4 regions of the Pseudarthrobacter sp. NPDC058119 genome follow, and region 2 is predicted to be linked to each of the others. Evidence: riboswitches for the same ligand, from Rfam matches in the RefSeq annotation. Region 2 holds a riboswitch; each other region holds the start of a gene.
What was found. A riboswitch is a leader RNA that binds a small molecule or an ion and turns the genes downstream of it on or off. The one in region 2 is predicted to bind thiamine pyrophosphate.

Region 1 (4,205 bases), 350 kb from region 2:
TGCTCAGGGCCTCGCAGATGACCAGCACGAACCGGTCCACCAGGCGGCGCAGCGGCGCCGTGGTGTGGGCGTAGGCGGCGCCGATGGCGGACTGGATGCCGTCTTCGGGGACGGTTCCGTCGAAGGCGGTGTAGGAGGCGCCGCGGAACAGCATGCCGGCCGAATGCATGATGGCCAGCTGGCGGGGGTCTGTGGGATCGAGCGACCGCAGGTATTCGCCGTAGCTGACGTGCCCGTCCCAGGGCTTGCCCAGCACCTCGGTCTGCAGCCGGAAGTGCCGCAGCGACCGCTCGTCAGGGGCAGGCATGGTCCGCAGGATGCCCACTTTGCCCTCCAGCATGAGCTGCGCGGCGGCCATTCCGGTCATCAACGAGATCTGCGCGTTCCAGTCCTCGACGGGAAGCTGCGGAACGGCGTCAATCCGGTAGCCGCCGTCCGGCAGCTGGACGATTTCCTGCTCGGGCATGTTCAGGCTGGCGCCCTCGCGCGCCCGTTCCAGTGCTACCCGCTTCAGGCCCACCTCGCGGAGCAGCCGCAGGACGGGAGGCGCGGTCCCGGCGTCGAGGTCTGCCTGGGCGCCCTTGTAGCTGAGCTTGTCGCGGCTGCGGACCCGTGCCCGCCGGACGCCCACGGTCAGTACCGACGCGTCGCCGTCGAGCGTGAAGTCCCAGACGAAAGCCGAACACTCCTGGCCGGGCAGCAGGCTGCCGGCCCCCTCGCTGATCACCTCCGGATGCAGCGGGATCCGACCGTCCGGAGCGTAGAACGTCTGCCCGCGGCGCCGGGTTTCGGCATCCAGCGGACCGCCAGGCGCAACGAAGGCGGGGACGTCGGCGATGGCGTACATGACCCGGTAGCCGTCCCCGTCCAGTTCGATAAACACGGCCTGGTCCAGGTCGGTGGAGGACGCCGGATCGATGGTGACGAATTCGACGGTGGTCAGGTCGTAGGACGGCAGCGTCAACGCCGCGACGGCGGCCCGGGCGTCTTCCACGGCGTCGGCCGGGTACGGGCCCGGCAGCTCAAGTTCGGTCCGCAGCAGGCCCAACGCCTCTTCCAAGGCGTTCCTGTGGTCATGGACGTTGGGGGCCAACCGATGATGTGACACAAAATTCAGCCTAGCCCCAAGTTCCGGGATTAAGCAGGCTCAGCCGTCCAGCGCGCCAAGGAGCGAGGCAGCAGCCGCCGCGGGGTCGGGGGCCTCGGTGATGGCGCGCACCACGACGATCCGGCGTGCACTGGCCTCCACCACCTCGCGGACGTTTCCGAGGTCGATGCCGCCGATGGCGAACCACGGCACGGGATCCCCGGCCTGCGCCGAGGCGCCGGCGGCGTACTTGACCAATTCGGGCCCGACGGCGGCCCTGCCGGGTTTGGTGGGGGTGGCCCACACGGGCCCCACGCAGAAGTAGTCCAGCCCGGACGGGCCGCCGGTTGCCTCGAGGGCCGCGTCGACCTGGCCGGTGGTGTGGCTGGAGAGGCCGATGGCGGCGTTGCCGTTGACCAGGGTCCGCGCCGCGGCCAGCGGAAGGTCCTTTTGGCCGATGTGGAACACCGGTGCCCCGGACAGGACGGCGATGTCGGCGCGGTCATTGACGGCCCAGAGTTTCCCGTGCCGCACCGCGGTCTCCTTCAATGCCGCCAGAAGGTCCAGTTCCTCGGCGGCCTCGATGGTCTTGTCGCGCAGCTGGATGATGTCCACGCCGCCGGCAAACGCGGCGTCCACGAACTCCGCGAAGTCGCCCCGGGCGGTCCGTGCATCGGTGCACAGGTACAGGCGGGCCGCCTTGAGGGCGTCGTTGTGGCCGGCGTTGGCGACTTCGGCATGGGGCACGTCAGCAGCCGGGGCGTGGGAACCTGCCGGGAAGGAGGGGGTGGTCGCATTCATGCCTGCAAGCCTAGTTCCTCTAAACTGGGCACGTACTGCGGGAGCCCGCGGCAGCTGTCACAAAGCGCCGGGCTGAGAGGGCGTCAGAGCCGACCGCTTGACCTGATCCGGTTAATGCCGGCGTAGGGAAGGAACCACATGAGCACTCCTGTTGACCATCGTGCCGGGCCGTCCGGCGCCCCCGGTTCCATGGTCCGCGCGGACGTCGCCGTCATCGGCGGCGGAGTGGTGGGCCATGGCATCGCCTGGGAGGCGCAGCGCTCCGGCCGTTCCGTTGCCCTGATCGATGACGCGCCCGGAAGCGGTGCCAGCTGGGCCGCCGCAGGAATGCTGGCCCCCGTCAGCGAACTGCACTACCAGGAGGAGGACCTCCTGGAACTGATGCTTGACGCTTCCTCCCGCTGGCCCGGTTTCGCCGCAGGCATCGCCGAAGCCACCGGTGCGGATTCCGGATACCTCACGACGTCGACACTCGCCGTGGGTGCCGACGCCGCGGACCGCCGCGCACTGATGGACCTCCGCGGGGTACAGCAGGCCAACGGACTGTCCGTGGAACCCCTGACCGTACGGGAAGCCCGCAAACGCGAGCCGCTCCTCAGCCCCGCGATAGCCTGCGCCCTGGACACGCCCGCTGACCACCAGGTTGATCCCCGCCGCCTGGTGGCTGCCCTGCGGCAGGCCCTCGCCGGCGCCGTCCGCGGGATGCCCGGCCTGGCGGCGGCAGGGGCGGGGGACGGGTATGCCGTGCCGGACCGGGCAGCCGGCCTGCTCTGGGAGGGTGGAACCGTCGTCGGCGCCAGCCTCGCCGGCGGCGGCACCGTCCTGGCAACGGAAACTATCGTGGCCAACGGGCTGCAGGCAGGGGACCTTGGCGGCCTGCCCGACGGGCTGGAGTTGCCCCTGCGCCCTGTGCACGGCGACATCCTGCGGCTCGCCGTTCCCCGCCACCTCCAGCCCCTGGTGACGTCCACCGTGCGCGGGCTGGTTCACGGCGTCCCCGTCTACATCGTTCCCCGGCAGGACGGGACCGTGGTCATCGGCGCCACCCAGCGCGAGGACGCCCTGTCCGATGCCGTCAGCGCCGGAGGCGTCTACCAGCTGTTGCGCGATGCCCAGGCGCTGGTGCCCGCCGTTGCCGAACTGGAGCTGCTGGAGTGCACCGCCAGGGCCCGGCCCGGAACCCCCGACAACGCGCCGCTGCTGGGCCGTGTGCCTGCGCCCCCCGGATCCGCGGGAACCAAGGCCGGTGACGTCCCGGGACTCATCATCGCCACCGGGTTCTTCCGGCACGGGGTGCTGCTCACCCCCGCGGCCGCAGCCATCTGCGCCGGCTTGCTGGACGGGCGTGCCGATCCGCGCTGGGCGCCTTTCAGCCCGGAGCGGTTCTCGCGTCCGGCCGCTGCCCGCACAAACCACCACACCAAGGAGACAGCGTGAACATCACCCTGAACGGAAACACCCACACGGTGGCGGACGGCGCCTCCATCACCACCCTCGTCAGCCAGGTCACCGGACGCCCGCTGGCGCCTAACGGCCAGGCGACGGACGGCGGGAAGCTGGGGGTCGCCGTCGCCCATAATGCGCAGGTGGTGCCGCGCAGCCAATGGTTCGCCACGGCGCTCGCCGAGGGCGACGACATCGAACTTGTCACGGCAGTACAGGGAGGCTGACACCATGACCGAAACCAGCACCATCAACCCGGCCGGGAATCCCGGCGCCGCTGACGCCCTGGTGATTGACGGCGTCGCCCTTGGATCCCGCCTGATCATGGGTACCGGCGGGGCACCGAGCCTGGACGGACTGGGCGCTGCGCTCCTGGCCTCCGGCACCGCCTTGACCACCGTGGCCATGCGCCGCTACTCGACGGCGGAAACCGGCTCGCTGTTCCAGCTGCTGGTGGACCACGGGATCCGCGTGCTGCCCAACACCGCAGGCTGCTTCACGGCCAGGGACGCCGTCCTCACGGCGGAGCTTGCCCGGGAGGCATTGGAGACCGACTGGGTGAAGCTGGAAGTCATTGCCGACGAGCAGACACTGCTGCCCGATGCCGTGGAATTGGTGGAGGCCACGGAACAGCTGGTCAACCGGGGGTTCAAGGTCTTCGCCTACACCAACGACGACCCCGTGCTGGCGCTGCGGCTGGAGAACCTTGGCGCCACCGCGGTCATGCCGCTCGGCGCCCCGATCGGGACGGGCCTGGGAATCCTGAACCCGCACAACATCGAGCTCATCGTGTCCCGCGCCTCGGTGCCGGTGGTGCTGGACGCCGGCATTGGCACGGCCTCGGACGCGGCGCTGGCCATGGAGCTGGGCTGCG
Region 2 (4,205 bases):
TCGTGGGAAGCGCCGCTGCACATCGTTCCGGGCGTCCCCACCCTTGTCCTCACCGGCGGGTGGGAGCCACTCTATGAGGAAATTGCAGGGTACCTCCGGGAGACCGGCGCCCTGCACCGCGTTGCCGCGGGAGGGCACCGGCCCCAGGACTCCCATGATGGGGACCGGTCCATCCGCCAGTTCATCAGCGGGGTCGGCAGGAGCCAGCCCGCCCGGGCGTCCTAGCCTTCAGCGGGGACCCGCAGCTCCGGCAGGTACACCTTGCCGCCGGCTGCCAGGAACTCCTCGCTCTTCCCGCGCATGCCGGAAGCCATGTCCGCCAGCGCCGCTTGGGCCTCCGCGGACCCGTATTCGTCCCGGATGTCCTGGCTGATCCGCATGGAGCAGAACTTCGGACCACACATCGAACAGAAGTGGGCTGTCTTGGCCGGTTCGGCCGGCAGCGTCTCATCGTGGAACGACTCCGCGGTCACGGGGTCCAGGGACAGCGCGAACTGGTCCCCCCAGCGGAATTCGAACCTTGCCTTGGACAGCGCATCATCGCGCTCATGCGCCCCGGGATGGCCCTTGGCCAGGTCCGCGGCGTGCGCTGCGATCTTGTACGTGATCACGCCTGTCTTCACGTCGTCCTTGTTGGGCAGGCCCAGGTGCTCCTTCGGCGTGACGTAGCAGAGCATGGCAGTGCCGTACCGGGCAATCTCGGTGGCGCCGATCGCCGAGGTGATGTGGTCATACCCGGGCGCCACATCCGTCACCAGGGGCCCCAGGGTATAGAAGGGCGCCCCCTTGCACAGTTCCTGCTGCCGCTCCACGTTCTCGCGCACCAGGTGGAAGGGAACGTGGCCGGGCCCTTCCACCATCACCTGCACGTCGTACTCCCAGGCCCGTTGCGTCAGCTCGGCGAGGGTGTCCAGTTCGGCGAACTGGGCGGCGTCGTTGGCGTCCGCGGTGGAACCGGGGCGGAGGCCGTCACCCAGCGAGAAGGCGACGTCGTATTTGGCGAAGATTCCGCACAGTTCATCGAAGTGCGTGTACAGGAAGTTCTCCTGGTGGTGGGCCAGGCACCAGCCGGCCATGATGGAGCCGCCGCGCGAGACGATGCCGGTGACGCGGTTCGCGGTGAGCGGGACGTACCGCAGCAGCACGCCCGCGTGGATGGTCATGTAGTCCACGCCCTGCTCGCACTGTTCAATCACCGTGTCACGGAAGATCTCCCAGGTCAGGGCGTTGGCCTCGCCGTTGACCTTCTCCAGCGCCTGGTAGATGGGGACGGTTCCAATGGGCACGGGGGAGTTGCGGAGGATCCATTCCCTGGTGGTGTGGATGTCATCGCCGGTGGACAGGTCCATAACGGTGTCGGCGCCCCACTGGGTTGCCCACTGCAGCTTGTCCACTTCCTCGGCGATCGAACTCGTCACGGCCGAGTTGCCGATATTCGCGTTGATCTTCACCAGGAAGGCCTTGCCGATGATCATGGGCTCGGATTCCGGGTGGTTGATGTTGTTGGGAATGATGGCGCGGCCGGCGGCCATTTCGCTGCGGACCAATTCCACGTCGCAGTTCTCGCGCAGGGCCACGAACCGCATCTCCTGCGTGATGATGCCCTGCCGGGCATAGTGCATCTGCGTCACTGTCCGGCCGTCGACGGCGCGGCGGGGCACCGGCTGCGCACCCTTCCACTCCGCGGAGGCAGCGCCGCGGCGGACGGCCGAGCGGCCGTCGTCGAGCAGGTTTCTCGCCCTGCCGCCATACGCCTCGGTGTCAGCCCGCGCCGTGATCCACTCGGAGCGGAAGGGCTGCAGGCCTCGGACGGGGTCGCTTCCGGGGCCCGCGGTCCGGTAGGACCGGAAGGGTGGGTTCGGCTGGCCATTGGGTGACGGCTCAAGGGCAATTTCGGTCACCGGGACCCGGATTCCGGACGCCTCATCCGCAAGGTAGGCGAGTGAGTGCGACTTCAGCGACTGGGTCACCGGCGGCACCGAAGTGCCATCCGGCACACCGGCGGACGGCTGAAGGGCAGGGTTCAACTGGGTGTTTTGCGTACTCAAGGGAATACTCACTTCCTTCGCCGGCATTACCCGGACAGGTTCAACGGTCGCAGGCTGCGCCAGCCCGATCTCAGCCCCTGCAAGGGCACCCGTGTGGTCAGGAACGAAGCTACCACAGGCACCCGGAGCGGCCTTGTCATAAACGTGGTGCTACCCTGACCGGCATCGAAAGGAGCACCACCATGGCAGGCATCATCCACTTCCGCGGGCCCGTCCTGACCGCACCGGACAGGATGCGGCATGGACTCTGGTCCGTGGACGGCAAGCTGACGTTCACCCGGCCGGCGGCTGCTCCGGACCGGGTTCTGGACGGCTGGGTGCTGCCGGGCTTCGTCGACGCCCACTGCCACATAGGGCTCGGGGCCGCCGGCCCGGTCGAGCCCGCGGCGGCCAGGGACCAGGCGCAGGCGGACCTCAACGCCGGAACCCTGCTGGTCCGGGACGCGGGTTCGCCGGCAGATACCCGTTGGATGCAGGGCGGCAGGGACTTCCCGGTGCTGATCCGGGCCGGGCGCCATATCGCCCGGACGCGCCGCTACCTGCGGGGCTTCGCCGAGGAGGTGGAGCCCGAGGGCCTCGTGGAGGCCGTCCGAAAGCAGGCGCGCGACGGCGACGGCTGGGTCAAGCTCGTGGGCGACTGGATTGACCGCAGCGCCGGCGACCTGTCGCCGTCGTTTCCTGCCGCCGTCATACGCGATGCCGTCCAGGCGGCGCACGACGAAGGGGCCCGGGTAACGGCGCACTGCTTCGCCGAAGACACCCTGGACCAGGTGCTGGACGCCGGCATTGACTGCGTCGAGCACGCCACCGGGCTCCTGCCCCGCCACCTGCCCCGGTTCGCGGAGCAGGGCGTCCCGATCGTGCCCACGCTCATCAACATCGCCACCTTCCCCGACATTGCCGCGCAGGCGGAACCCAAGTTCCCGCGTTATGCCGCCCACATGCGCGCGCTCTGGGAACGCCGGCTGGAGCGGGTAGCGGAAGCCCATGCGGCCGGTGTCCGCATCTTTGCCGGTACCGATGCCGGCAGCGTGATCAGGCACGGCAGGATCACGGACGAAATCCTCGCCCTGCACGGCGCCGGCCTGCCCATGGAGGCGGCCCTCGACGCCGCCTGCTGGGCAGCCCGGACGTGGCTGGGAGCGGACGGCGTGGAGGATGGGGCCCGCGCCGACGTCGTTGTCTGCCGGGACGACCCGCGCGCGGCACCTCAGACCATTACGGCCCTGGAACACGTGGTGCTGGGAGGGCGGATCATTCGCTGACAGTTGGCTCCCGGGACTTGGAATATATTGAAGCTTCAAGTAATTTTAATGTGTGACAGGCCGCCACCGGGACGGCCGCCAATGCAAGGAGCCGTCAATGACCGCATCAGCCAACAGCCAGGATCTTCTTCCTGCCGACCTCGCCATGGGCACCGTGATGCTCAAGGTGGGCGACATGAAGGTCATGACCGACTACTACCAGCGCGCACTGGGTCTTGAGGTGGTCGCCGAACAGGACGGCGGCCTCTACCTTGGCCGCCTGGGCAGGCCGCTGGTCCACCTCGCACCGGCCCCCGGACTGCACCTTCCCGGCAGGGGAGAGGCGGGTCTCTTCCACACCGCCCTGCTCTTCGAGGACCAGGCTTCCCTTGCCGCCACCGTCGCCACGGCTGCCCAGTACGAGCCGCGGGCCTTCACCGGCAGCGCCGACCACCTGGTCAGTGAGGCCTTCTACTTCACCGACCCCGAGGGCAACGGCATCGAGCTGTACTGGGACCGCCCCCGCAGCAACTGGTCCTGGAACGGGACCGACGTGGTCATGGACAGCCTGGCGCTCCCGCCGCAGCGCTACCTCGAGCAGCACCTCACCGAAGAGTCCCTGGAGGGACAGCGGCAAACAGCCGCCGGCGTGGGCCATGTCCACCTGCAGGTTGGCGACGTGCAGACCGCCCGGGACTTCTACGTGGGCACCCTCGGGTTCGAGAAGACCGCCGGCTGGCACGGGCAGGCCTTGTTCGTTTCCGCGGGCCGGTACCACCACCACATGGCCATGAACGTCTGGAACAGCCGCGGCGCGGGTCCGCGCAAGGACACCCTGGGACTTGGCGAGGTGCTCATCGAGGTTCCGTCAGGGGACGACGTCGGCACCCTGACTGACCGTCTCAAGGTCGCC
Region 3 (4,205 bases), on a different contig from region 2:
GTGGTCATCGGGTCAGCCACGTTCTTCGACGCGTACACCGTCCTGGCCATCGCCTTCGCGATGCCCCAGCTGTCCACCGAATGGCACCTGAACGCCGGGGAAATCGGAATGATCCTCTCCGCCGGCTACGTCGGGCAAATCTTCGGATCACTCTTCTTCGGCCAACTCGCCGAACGCATCGGACGCCTTCCAGTCCTGCTCATCACCATCCTGCTTTTCGTCTCCATGGACGTCGCCTGCCTTTTCGCATGGGGTGCCACGTCAATGATCATCTTCCGGTTCCTCCAAGGCATCGGCACCGGCGGCGAAGTGCCGGTCGCCAGCGCCTACATCAACGAATTCGTCGGCGCCAAAAAGCGCGGCCGCTTCTTCCTCCTCTACGAGGTCATCTTCCCCGTCGGCCTCATGTTCGCCGGCATCGCCGGGTACTTCCTCGTCCCGGTCGTTGGCTGGAAGGCCATGTTCATCGTCGGCATCATCCCCGCCCTCCTCACCATCCCCATGCGCTGGCTCATGCCCGAATCCCCGCGCTGGCTTGCCTCCAGGGGCCACATCCACAAGGCCGAGACAGTCGTCGCCATGCTGGAAAAGGAAGCGCGAAAAGCCGGACACACCCTCTCCGATCCTGTCGTCCGCCCCGTGGATCCGAAGGCAACGGCCCGCACCAGCTGGCGAGAACTGTTTTCCGGGATCTACAAGAAGCGCACCTTCATGATCTGGATGCTCTGGATCTGCGTCTACATGGTCAACAACGGCCTTATCACCTGGCTCCCCACGCTTTACAAGCAGACCTTCAACCTTCCGCTGCAAACCAGCCTCGCCTACGGCTGGGTCACGTCGGCAGTAGGCGTCGTCGCGTCGATCGTCTGCGCACTGCTCATCGACCGCGTCGGCCGCAAACGCTGGTACTCGTGGGCATTCCTCGCCGCCACGGTGCCGCTCGTCGTCCTCACCGCCCTCGGCGCCGTCTCCGCCACCCAAGTGGTGGTGTTCGCCAGCATCGCCTACGCCATCCTCCAAACCATCTCCTTCTCCCTGTACCTCTACTCCGCCGAGCTCTACCCCACCCGGCTGCGCGCCATCGGAACCGGTTTCGGCAGCGCCTGGCTCCGCGCCGGCTCAGCGATCGGGCCCATCCTTGTGGGCTACATCGTCGACAACTACGGCATCAGCTTCGTCTTCACCGTCTTCGCAGCAGTCGCCCTCATCGGCGGCCTGATCACTATCTTCTTCGCCATCGAAACCAAAGGCCGGGTCCTCGAAGAGCTCTCGCCCTAAACGACAAACCGCCTCCACGGCAGCGGCTGGAACCTCCTTGGGTCCGTGCCGCTGCCATTGGCAGTTAAGGTTGCCTTCCGGCCGGCGCGCGGCGCATTCCAGACCGGACCCGGTCATATCCGGCGGATTGGCGCACGGGGCCCCGCAATCCAGCCCTGCCAGGTGTAAACTTGACCTCGCCCAACCGGGCACACCAACAAGCGTTACCCACACCAAAAGCAACACTAAAAACGACAGGGGAGCGCCGCCGTCGGGCAACCTGGCACCAGCCGGGCACCGCAGGTGGGCGCTGAGAGTGCGGACAGCCGCAGACCCTCGAACCTGATCCGGTTAGTACCGGCGCAAGGGAGTCGAGTTCTCAAAGTGTCGCGGTTCCACGGCCACAGGCCGCCGGCCGGGTCCACTTTCCCCTCCTGTTTCCCAGGAGGATCACATGAGCACTGCAGCAATCAAGAAGACCACCAGCAAGTCCTGGCGCGTCGTGGACATCGTCGTCGCCGCCCTGGTGGCCATCGCCGGCGGCGTCATCTTCTGGGCCTGGGACCAGGGCGCCGCCGCCCTGTCCGCTCCCATGAACGCCGCCTACCCACCCCTCACCGGGCTGCTCGCCGGCGGATGGATGATTCCAGGCGTGCTCGGGATGCTCATCATCCGCAAGCCCGGGGCTGCCCTGTTCTGCGAAACCGTGGCCGCCACCGGAGAGCTGCTCATGGGCTCCCAGTACGGCGCTTCGGTCCTCTTCTCCGGTTTCATCCAGGGCCTGGGCGCGGAAATCATCTTCGCAATCTTCGTGTACCGGAAATTCAACCTGCCCGTGTCCCTGCTGGCAGGCGCTGCGGCCGGATTCTTCTGCGGCCTGAACGATTCGTTTGCACCGTGGGGCTGGAACATCGCCTACTCCGGCGCGGACAAGCTGGCCTACATTGTCCTCACCACCATTTCCGGAGCCATCCTGGCCGGCGCGCTGGCCTGGCTCGCCACCCGCGGCCTGGCCCGCACCGGCGTCCTGAGCTCCTTCGCGTCCCGCAAGGCCGCCACGGAGCCCGTCTTCTCCTGATGGCACCCTCCCAGGACTCCGGCGCGGTCCGCCCCGCCGCCGTCACCGCCCGCGGCTGGGGCTGGCGGCACGCCGGCCGGGCCAAACCCGCCGTCCACGGCCTCGACCTGGACATCGCCCCCGGGGAGCGGGTGCTGCTGCTCGGCCCCTCCGGCGCCGGGAAGTCCACGCTGCTGCACGCGCTGGCCGGCGTCCTGGGAGACATCAACGACGACGGCGAGGCAGGCGACGCCGACGAGTCCGGTTCGCTCCTGGTGGACGGCGCCGCGCCCCGCTCCCAGCGCGGCCGCGCCGGCCTGATGCAGCAGGACCCCGAGACGCAGGTGGTCCTCTCCCGGGTGGGGGACGACGCCGCCTTCGGCGCCGAAAACCTCGCGGTGCCCCGCGACGCGATCTGGCCCCGCGTGCAGGCAGCGCTGGCCGACGTCGGACTCTCCCACCTCCCGCTTGACCACCCGACGTCGGCCCTGTCCGGCGGCCAAAAGCAGCGCCTGGCGCTCGCTGGCATCTTGGCGATGCGCCCCGGCCTGATCCTGCTGGACGAACCCACCGCCAACCTGGACCCGGACGGCGTGCTCGAAGTCCGGGACGCCGTGGCCCGCTCCCTGGACAAAACCGGCGCCACCCTGGTGGTCGTGGAGCACCGCGTGTCCGTGTGGAAGGACCTGGTGGACCGGATCGTGGTCCTGCAGCCCGGCTCCGCCAGCGAGCCCGCCGTGCTCCTGGACGGCCCGCCGGACCACGTGCTCAACGAGGCGCGGACCATGCTGGCCGCTGCCGGCGTGTGGGTCCCCGGGTACGTCCCGGCCACCCGTTCGCGCGCCGCCGTCCCGGCCCACGGAACGGGCACCCTCCTGCTGGCCGCTGAGCAGCTGGCCGTGTCCCGGGAGCGTCCGCGCCGCCAGGGTTTTCGGAAGACACCGCCGGTGCCGGTCCAGGAGGGCGTGGCCGCCCAGGTCCGCGCCGGGCAGGCCCTGGCCATCACCGGTCCCAACGGCGCCGGCAAGTCGACGTTCGCCCTGACCCTGGCCGGCCTGCTGGAGCCCGTGGCAGGGACGGTGTCCGCCACGCTGGACCTCAGCCGGGGCGCCGGCATCGACCCCTACAAATGGAAGGCCGAGCAACTGATTTCACGGGTGGGCACGGTCTTCCAGGAACCGGAACACCAGTTCGTCACCGGGAAGGTGCTGGACGAACTGCAGTTCGGCCCGAAGCACCTGGGGCACGGCGAAGACAGGGTGGACGAACTGCTGGAGCGCCTGCGGCTCACCCAGCTGGTGGACGCCAACCCCTATACGCTCTCCGGCGGGGAAAAGCGCCGCCTCTCGGTGGCCACCGTCCTTGCCGCCAGCCCCCAGGTGCTGATCCTGGACGAGCCCACTTTTGGGCAGGATGCCAATACCTGGGCCGAACTCGCATCCTTCCTGTCCGAGCTCCTGGATGCCGGCACGGCGGTGGTTTCCGTGACCCACGACGCCGAGTTCACCGGCGCCCTGGGCGGAACGGAACTGCGGATGGCCGCCACGGAAGCGGTGGCACCATGAGGCAGGAACTCACCTTGGGCGGCAACCGCGCCCTCCTGGCCCGCGCCAATCCACTCAGCAAGTTCGCGGCGGTCCTGCTCATCACGGCGGTCCTGGCGCTGTCCATCGACTGGGTGTCCGCCTCAGTGGCCCTGGTCTTCGAACTGATGCTGTTTCCCCTGGCCGGGCTCACCGTGTCCCTGCTGTGGCAGCGCGGATGGCCGTTGATCCTCGCCGCAGCCATCGGCGGCTGGAGTACCGCCATCCTGGCGCCGGACAGCGGAAGGATCCTGCTCGACGTCGGCATCTGGAGCATGAGCGAGGGTTCCCTCCAGCTGGGCATCGGC
Region 4 (4,205 bases), on a different contig from region 2:
GAAGGCATCGAAAGCCAGTCCACGTCCACCAAGATCCTGGCCCCCGAGCTCCTTTACGGCGAACCTGATCTCACCATCAAGGTGGTCCGCGACGTCTTCAACGAGGACTTCTCCAAGCTCATCGTTTCCGGCGAGGAGGCCTGGGACACCATCGAGGCCTACGTCACCTACGTGGCGCCGGACCTGGTGGGCCGGCTGGAGAAGTGGACCAAGGACCAGGACATCTTCTCCGCCTGGCGCATCGACGAGCAGATCCACAAAGCCCTCGAGCGGAAGGTCTTCCTGCCCTCCGGCGGCTCCCTGGTGATCGACCGCACCGAGGCCATGACCGTGGTGGACGTCAATACGGGCAAGTTCACCGGCAGCGGCGGCAACCTCGAGGAAACCGTCACCAAGAACAACCTCGAAGCGGCCGAGGAAGTGGTGCGCCAGCTCCGGCTGCGCGACATCGGCGGCATCATCGTGATCGACTTCATCGACATGGTGCTCGAATCGAACCGCGACCTGGTCCTCCGCCGCCTGGTCGAGTGCCTGGGCCGGGACCGGACCAAGCACCAGGTTGCCGAGGTGACCTCACTCGGCCTGGTCCAGATGACCCGTAAACGCATGGGCACGGGCCTGCTGGAAGTCTTTGGTGAGCAGTGCGAAGCCTGCGCCGGCCGGGGCGTCGTGACCCACGACGATCCCGTGGAGCACCGCCGCGCCAACATCGTGGCGGCCGAGCACCACGTCCAGCGCACCGACAACCGTCCCGAAGCCCGCGCGGAGACCCGTCCGGAAGCGCAGCGGAACGACAACGGCCAGCCCGGTGTCCGGTCCGAACGCAAGCGGCGGCGGGGACGCGGCGGCCAGCAGCCCGAGGCCGCCCCGGCACCTGCCGTCCATGTCCACACCGTCCAGCCGGACCCCTCCGACGCCGAGCGGCACGCCAAGGCTGAGGCAACCAGGCTTGCCCTGGCGAACATCGCCGCGGCCGCGCATGCAGCCCACCTGCATGACGACGAGGTGGCGGCAGCCCGGCAGGTGCCGTCCGTGGAGCCCGCGCCGGTTCCCGTTGAGGAGAAGCACGACGCCGACGCCCCGGCACGTCCCGCAGCGGTCCTGACGTTCGGCGGCGAGGAAGTCCCGCTTCCGTTCGTGGAGCACGCCGGGGAACAGCATCCGAAGCCTGCCCTGACGCTGGACCGCCTTGCGGAAGCATTCGCCCACCTGGGCCAGCCGGCTTCTCCCGTGGAGAACGCGCCTGCCAGGCAGGCAGAGGCCGTGCAGCCGGCAGCGGAGGTGGCGCCGGAAGGGCATGCCGACGGCGGGGCAGCGGAAGCCCCCGCCGGTGCCGCTCCCGGGGCATCCCCTGAAAAGGACTATTCGGACCACACGCTGGAGCAGTCGCGGCAGCGCCGGCCCCGGCGCCACCGGGCCGCCAGCCGTGCCCAGGGTGCCGCCAACGAGACTGCCGTCCAGCACCATGAAAACGTCCAGGCTGATGCCGCTGGGCACTCGCACGCAGCCAAGGCGCCCGAACCGGCGAAGGACCAGCCGGAACCCCGCAAGGCGGCCGAGGAACCCATCATCCTCGGTGTCGGCGTGCCGGCGTCGGAGCTGTAAATTCCGGCAAGCCACGGCGTCGACAGGTGAAGTCCCCGTCTCGTGGACCATTCCCCCCGAAAGTACAGGGGGAACAGTCCACGCGGCGGGGACTTCCTGCATCTGGCCGCTGTCACCTTTACCACAGCCCCGTGGCAGCGGCTAGGGTAGGAACCGACACGGGGTGCCGCGCACAGGCCGGCTGAGATCCAGACCCGTTGAACCTGTCCGGCTAGTACCGGCGAAGGGATGTCTCTTGTCTTCGACCCTTTTCATGCCCCTGCCAGCTCGCTCCGGCTTCAGCACCGGGCTGTCCACCGGCCGGGACGTCCCGCGGGTACTGTCCATCGCCGGCTCCGACCCGTCCGGGGGGGCGGGTATCCAGGCCGACCTGAAGAGCATTGCCGCGCACGGCGGTTACGGCATGGCTGCCATTACTGCCCTGACGGCACAGAACACCTGCGGTGTCCAGGCAGTCCACGTTCCTCCCGCGGCCTTCCTGGCCCAGCAGCTGGACGCGGTCAGCGATGATATCTCGATCGATGCGGTCAAGATCGGCATGCTGGGGGACGAAGCCGTGATCCGCACTGTCCGGCACTGGCTGGAGAAGGTCCGTCCCGCCGTCGTTGTCCTTGACCCGGTGATGGTGGCCACCAGCGGCGACCGGCTGCTGAGGGAGTCCGCCGAGGCCGCGCTCCGGGACCTGATGCCCCTGGCCCACCTCATTACTCCCAACCTGCCGGAGCTTGCCATGCTGGTGGGCGCGGAACTTGCGGACAGTTGGCCGGCAGCGCTGCAGCAGGGCCGGCGCCTGGCGGATGCCACCGGCGCCACCGTCCTGGTCAAGGGCGGCCACCTGGCGGGTGCGGAGTGCCCGGATGCGCTGGTCAATACCGCAGGCCTCCTGTCGCAGGACGTGGTGGAGGTGCAGGGAAACCGCGTCGACACCCGCAACAGCCACGGCACCGGCTGTTCCCTGTCCTCCGCAATGGCCACCGTCCAGGCACGCCTGGGCGACTGGGAGGCATCGCTCCTGACCGTCAAGCCATGGCTTGCCGGCGCCCTTGAAAACTCGGACCAACTCGAGGTTGGCCAGGGAAACGGACCGGTGCACCACTTCCACCATGTGCGGCAGGACCTGCATGACGGCGGCTTCGCTGCCCGGCTGTGGGAGGAAGCCCAACAGGACCTCGCGGACATCTACGCCCTGGACTTCATTCACGGCCTGGCTGCCGGGGACCTTCCCGAGAAGGACTTTGCCTACTATCTGGCCCAGGATGCCCTGTACCTGAACGGCTACTCCCGGGTGTTGGCACGCGCCAGTGCCCTGGCCCCCTCCGAAGCGGAACAGCTGTTCTGGGCAGGGTCCTCGCAGCAGTGCCTGGAGGTGGAGTCGGAACTGCACCGCTCCTGGCTCAGCACCCGGCCCACCCAGGGCGGCCGCGGCCCCGTCACCAAGGCTTACGTGGACCACCTCACCGCAGCGTCGGCGTCGGGCAGCTATGCCGTCCTGGCCGCCGCCGTCCTTCCCTGCTTCTGGCTCTACGCCGAGGTGGGCGAAAAACTGCACGGCCAGTTCGTTGCCTCGGGGGAGCCGGAAGGGCACGCCTACGCTGCCTGGCTGCGGACGTATGCCGACGAAGGCTTTGCCGAAGCAACGCGCCGGGCCATCGCCATCGTGGACGCGGCAGGACGGAAGGCCTCCGACGCCGAGCGGGAGGCCATGCTGACCGCGTTCAAGCAGTCCTGCCGCCTCGAGGTGGAATTCTTCGACGCGCCGAGGCTGCATTCCTGACTCCTGCGGGGAGCGCCGCCGCTATTATGGAGTTCATGGTTGCGGTGCTGCCCGCCGGAGTGTGGTTACTACCACACCCGGGCCGCCGGAACCAGCCTCATTTGCGGCCGTAGATGGATTTAGCGTATTCTAGATCTTCGGTGCTTACGCCAACACTTGGGTTATGACCCCACGGCGTTGAGGCACAGCGGGAACCTTGGCTTTTTCGAGTCGGTTCCGCACGCAAATTTTGTAATAAACGTCGAGAGAAGTGAGTTCCCAAGTGGTGTACGCGATTGTCCGCGCAGGCGGCCGCCAAGAGAAGGTTTCCGTTGGAGACTTCGTTACCCTGAACCGCGTCGCCGGTGGAGCCGGCAGCACCATCGAGCTGCCCGCACTGCTCCTGGTTGATGGTGACAAGGTCACCTCCGCCGCCGCTGACCTGGCCAAGGTAACTGTTACGGCTGAAATCCTCCAGGACCTGCGTGGTCCTAAGATTGTCATCCAGAAGTTCAAGAACAAGACCGGCTACAAGAAGCGCCAGGGTCACCGCCAGGAACTGACCAAGGTCAAGATCACCGGCATCAAGTAACCACCGGTTACTGTTCAGGTATTTCAACAGATTCCCCAGAATTTAGAGGCAGGCATTTCAGATGGCACATAAAAAGGGCGCGAGCTCCACTCGCAACGGTCGCGATTCCAACGCTCAGTACCTCGGCGTCAAGCGCTTCGGCGGCCAGGTTGTTTCCGCAGGCGAGATCATCGTCCGCCAGCGTGGCACCCACTTCCACCCCGGCGCCGGCGTTGGCCGTGGCGGTGACGACACCCTGTTCGCACTGACCCCGGG

Region 1: another riboswitch for thiamine pyrophosphate. It lies ahead of ACFVTD_RS01645 (FAD-dependent oxidoreductase); the one in region 2 lies ahead of thiC (phosphomethylpyrimidine synthase ThiC).
Region 3: another riboswitch for thiamine pyrophosphate. It lies ahead of ACFVTD_RS09490 (ECF transporter S component); the one in region 2 lies ahead of thiC (phosphomethylpyrimidine synthase ThiC).
Region 4: another riboswitch for thiamine pyrophosphate. It lies ahead of thiD (bifunctional hydroxymethylpyrimidine kinase/phosphomethylpyrimidine kinase); the one in region 2 lies ahead of thiC (phosphomethylpyrimidine synthase ThiC).

The regions. Positions count from the first base shown of each region.
Region 1 is NZ_JBHVTN010000001.1:365,623-369,827, reverse strand. It holds gene ACFVTD_RS01655 (RNB domain-containing ribonuclease) at 1-1,108, opposite strand, end outside; gene thiE (thiamine phosphate synthase) at 1,148-1,888, opposite strand; TPP riboswitch at 1,916-2,034, shown strand; gene ACFVTD_RS01645 (FAD-dependent oxidoreductase) at 2,027-3,325, shown strand; gene thiS (sulfur carrier protein ThiS) at 3,322-3,558, shown strand; gene ACFVTD_RS01635 (thiazole synthase) at 3,563-4,205, shown strand, end outside.
Region 2 is NZ_JBHVTN010000001.1:17,076-21,280, reverse strand. It holds gene ACFVTD_RS00125 (alpha/beta hydrolase) at 1-225, shown strand, start outside; gene thiC (phosphomethylpyrimidine synthase ThiC) at 222-2,048, opposite strand; TPP riboswitch at 2,044-2,151, opposite strand; gene ACFVTD_RS00115 (amidohydrolase family protein) at 2,231-3,313, shown strand; gene ACFVTD_RS00110 (VOC family protein) at 3,411-4,205, shown strand, end outside.
Region 3 is NZ_JBHVTN010000003.1:338,968-343,172, reverse strand. It holds gene ACFVTD_RS09495 (MFS transporter) at 1-1,278, shown strand, start outside; TPP riboswitch at 1,504-1,644, shown strand; gene ACFVTD_RS09490 (ECF transporter S component) at 1,712-2,335, shown strand; gene ACFVTD_RS09485 (ABC transporter ATP-binding protein) at 2,335-3,879, shown strand; gene ACFVTD_RS09480 (energy-coupling factor transporter transmembrane component T family protein) at 3,876-4,205, shown strand, end outside.
Region 4 is NZ_JBHVTN010000008.1:64,575-68,779, forward strand. It holds gene ACFVTD_RS16720 (Rne/Rng family ribonuclease) at 1-1,605, shown strand, start outside; TPP riboswitch at 1,755-1,851, shown strand; gene thiD (bifunctional hydroxymethylpyrimidine kinase/phosphomethylpyrimidine kinase) at 1,859-3,379, shown strand; gene rplU (50S ribosomal protein L21) at 3,642-3,950, shown strand; gene rpmA (50S ribosomal protein L27) at 4,012-4,205, shown strand, end outside.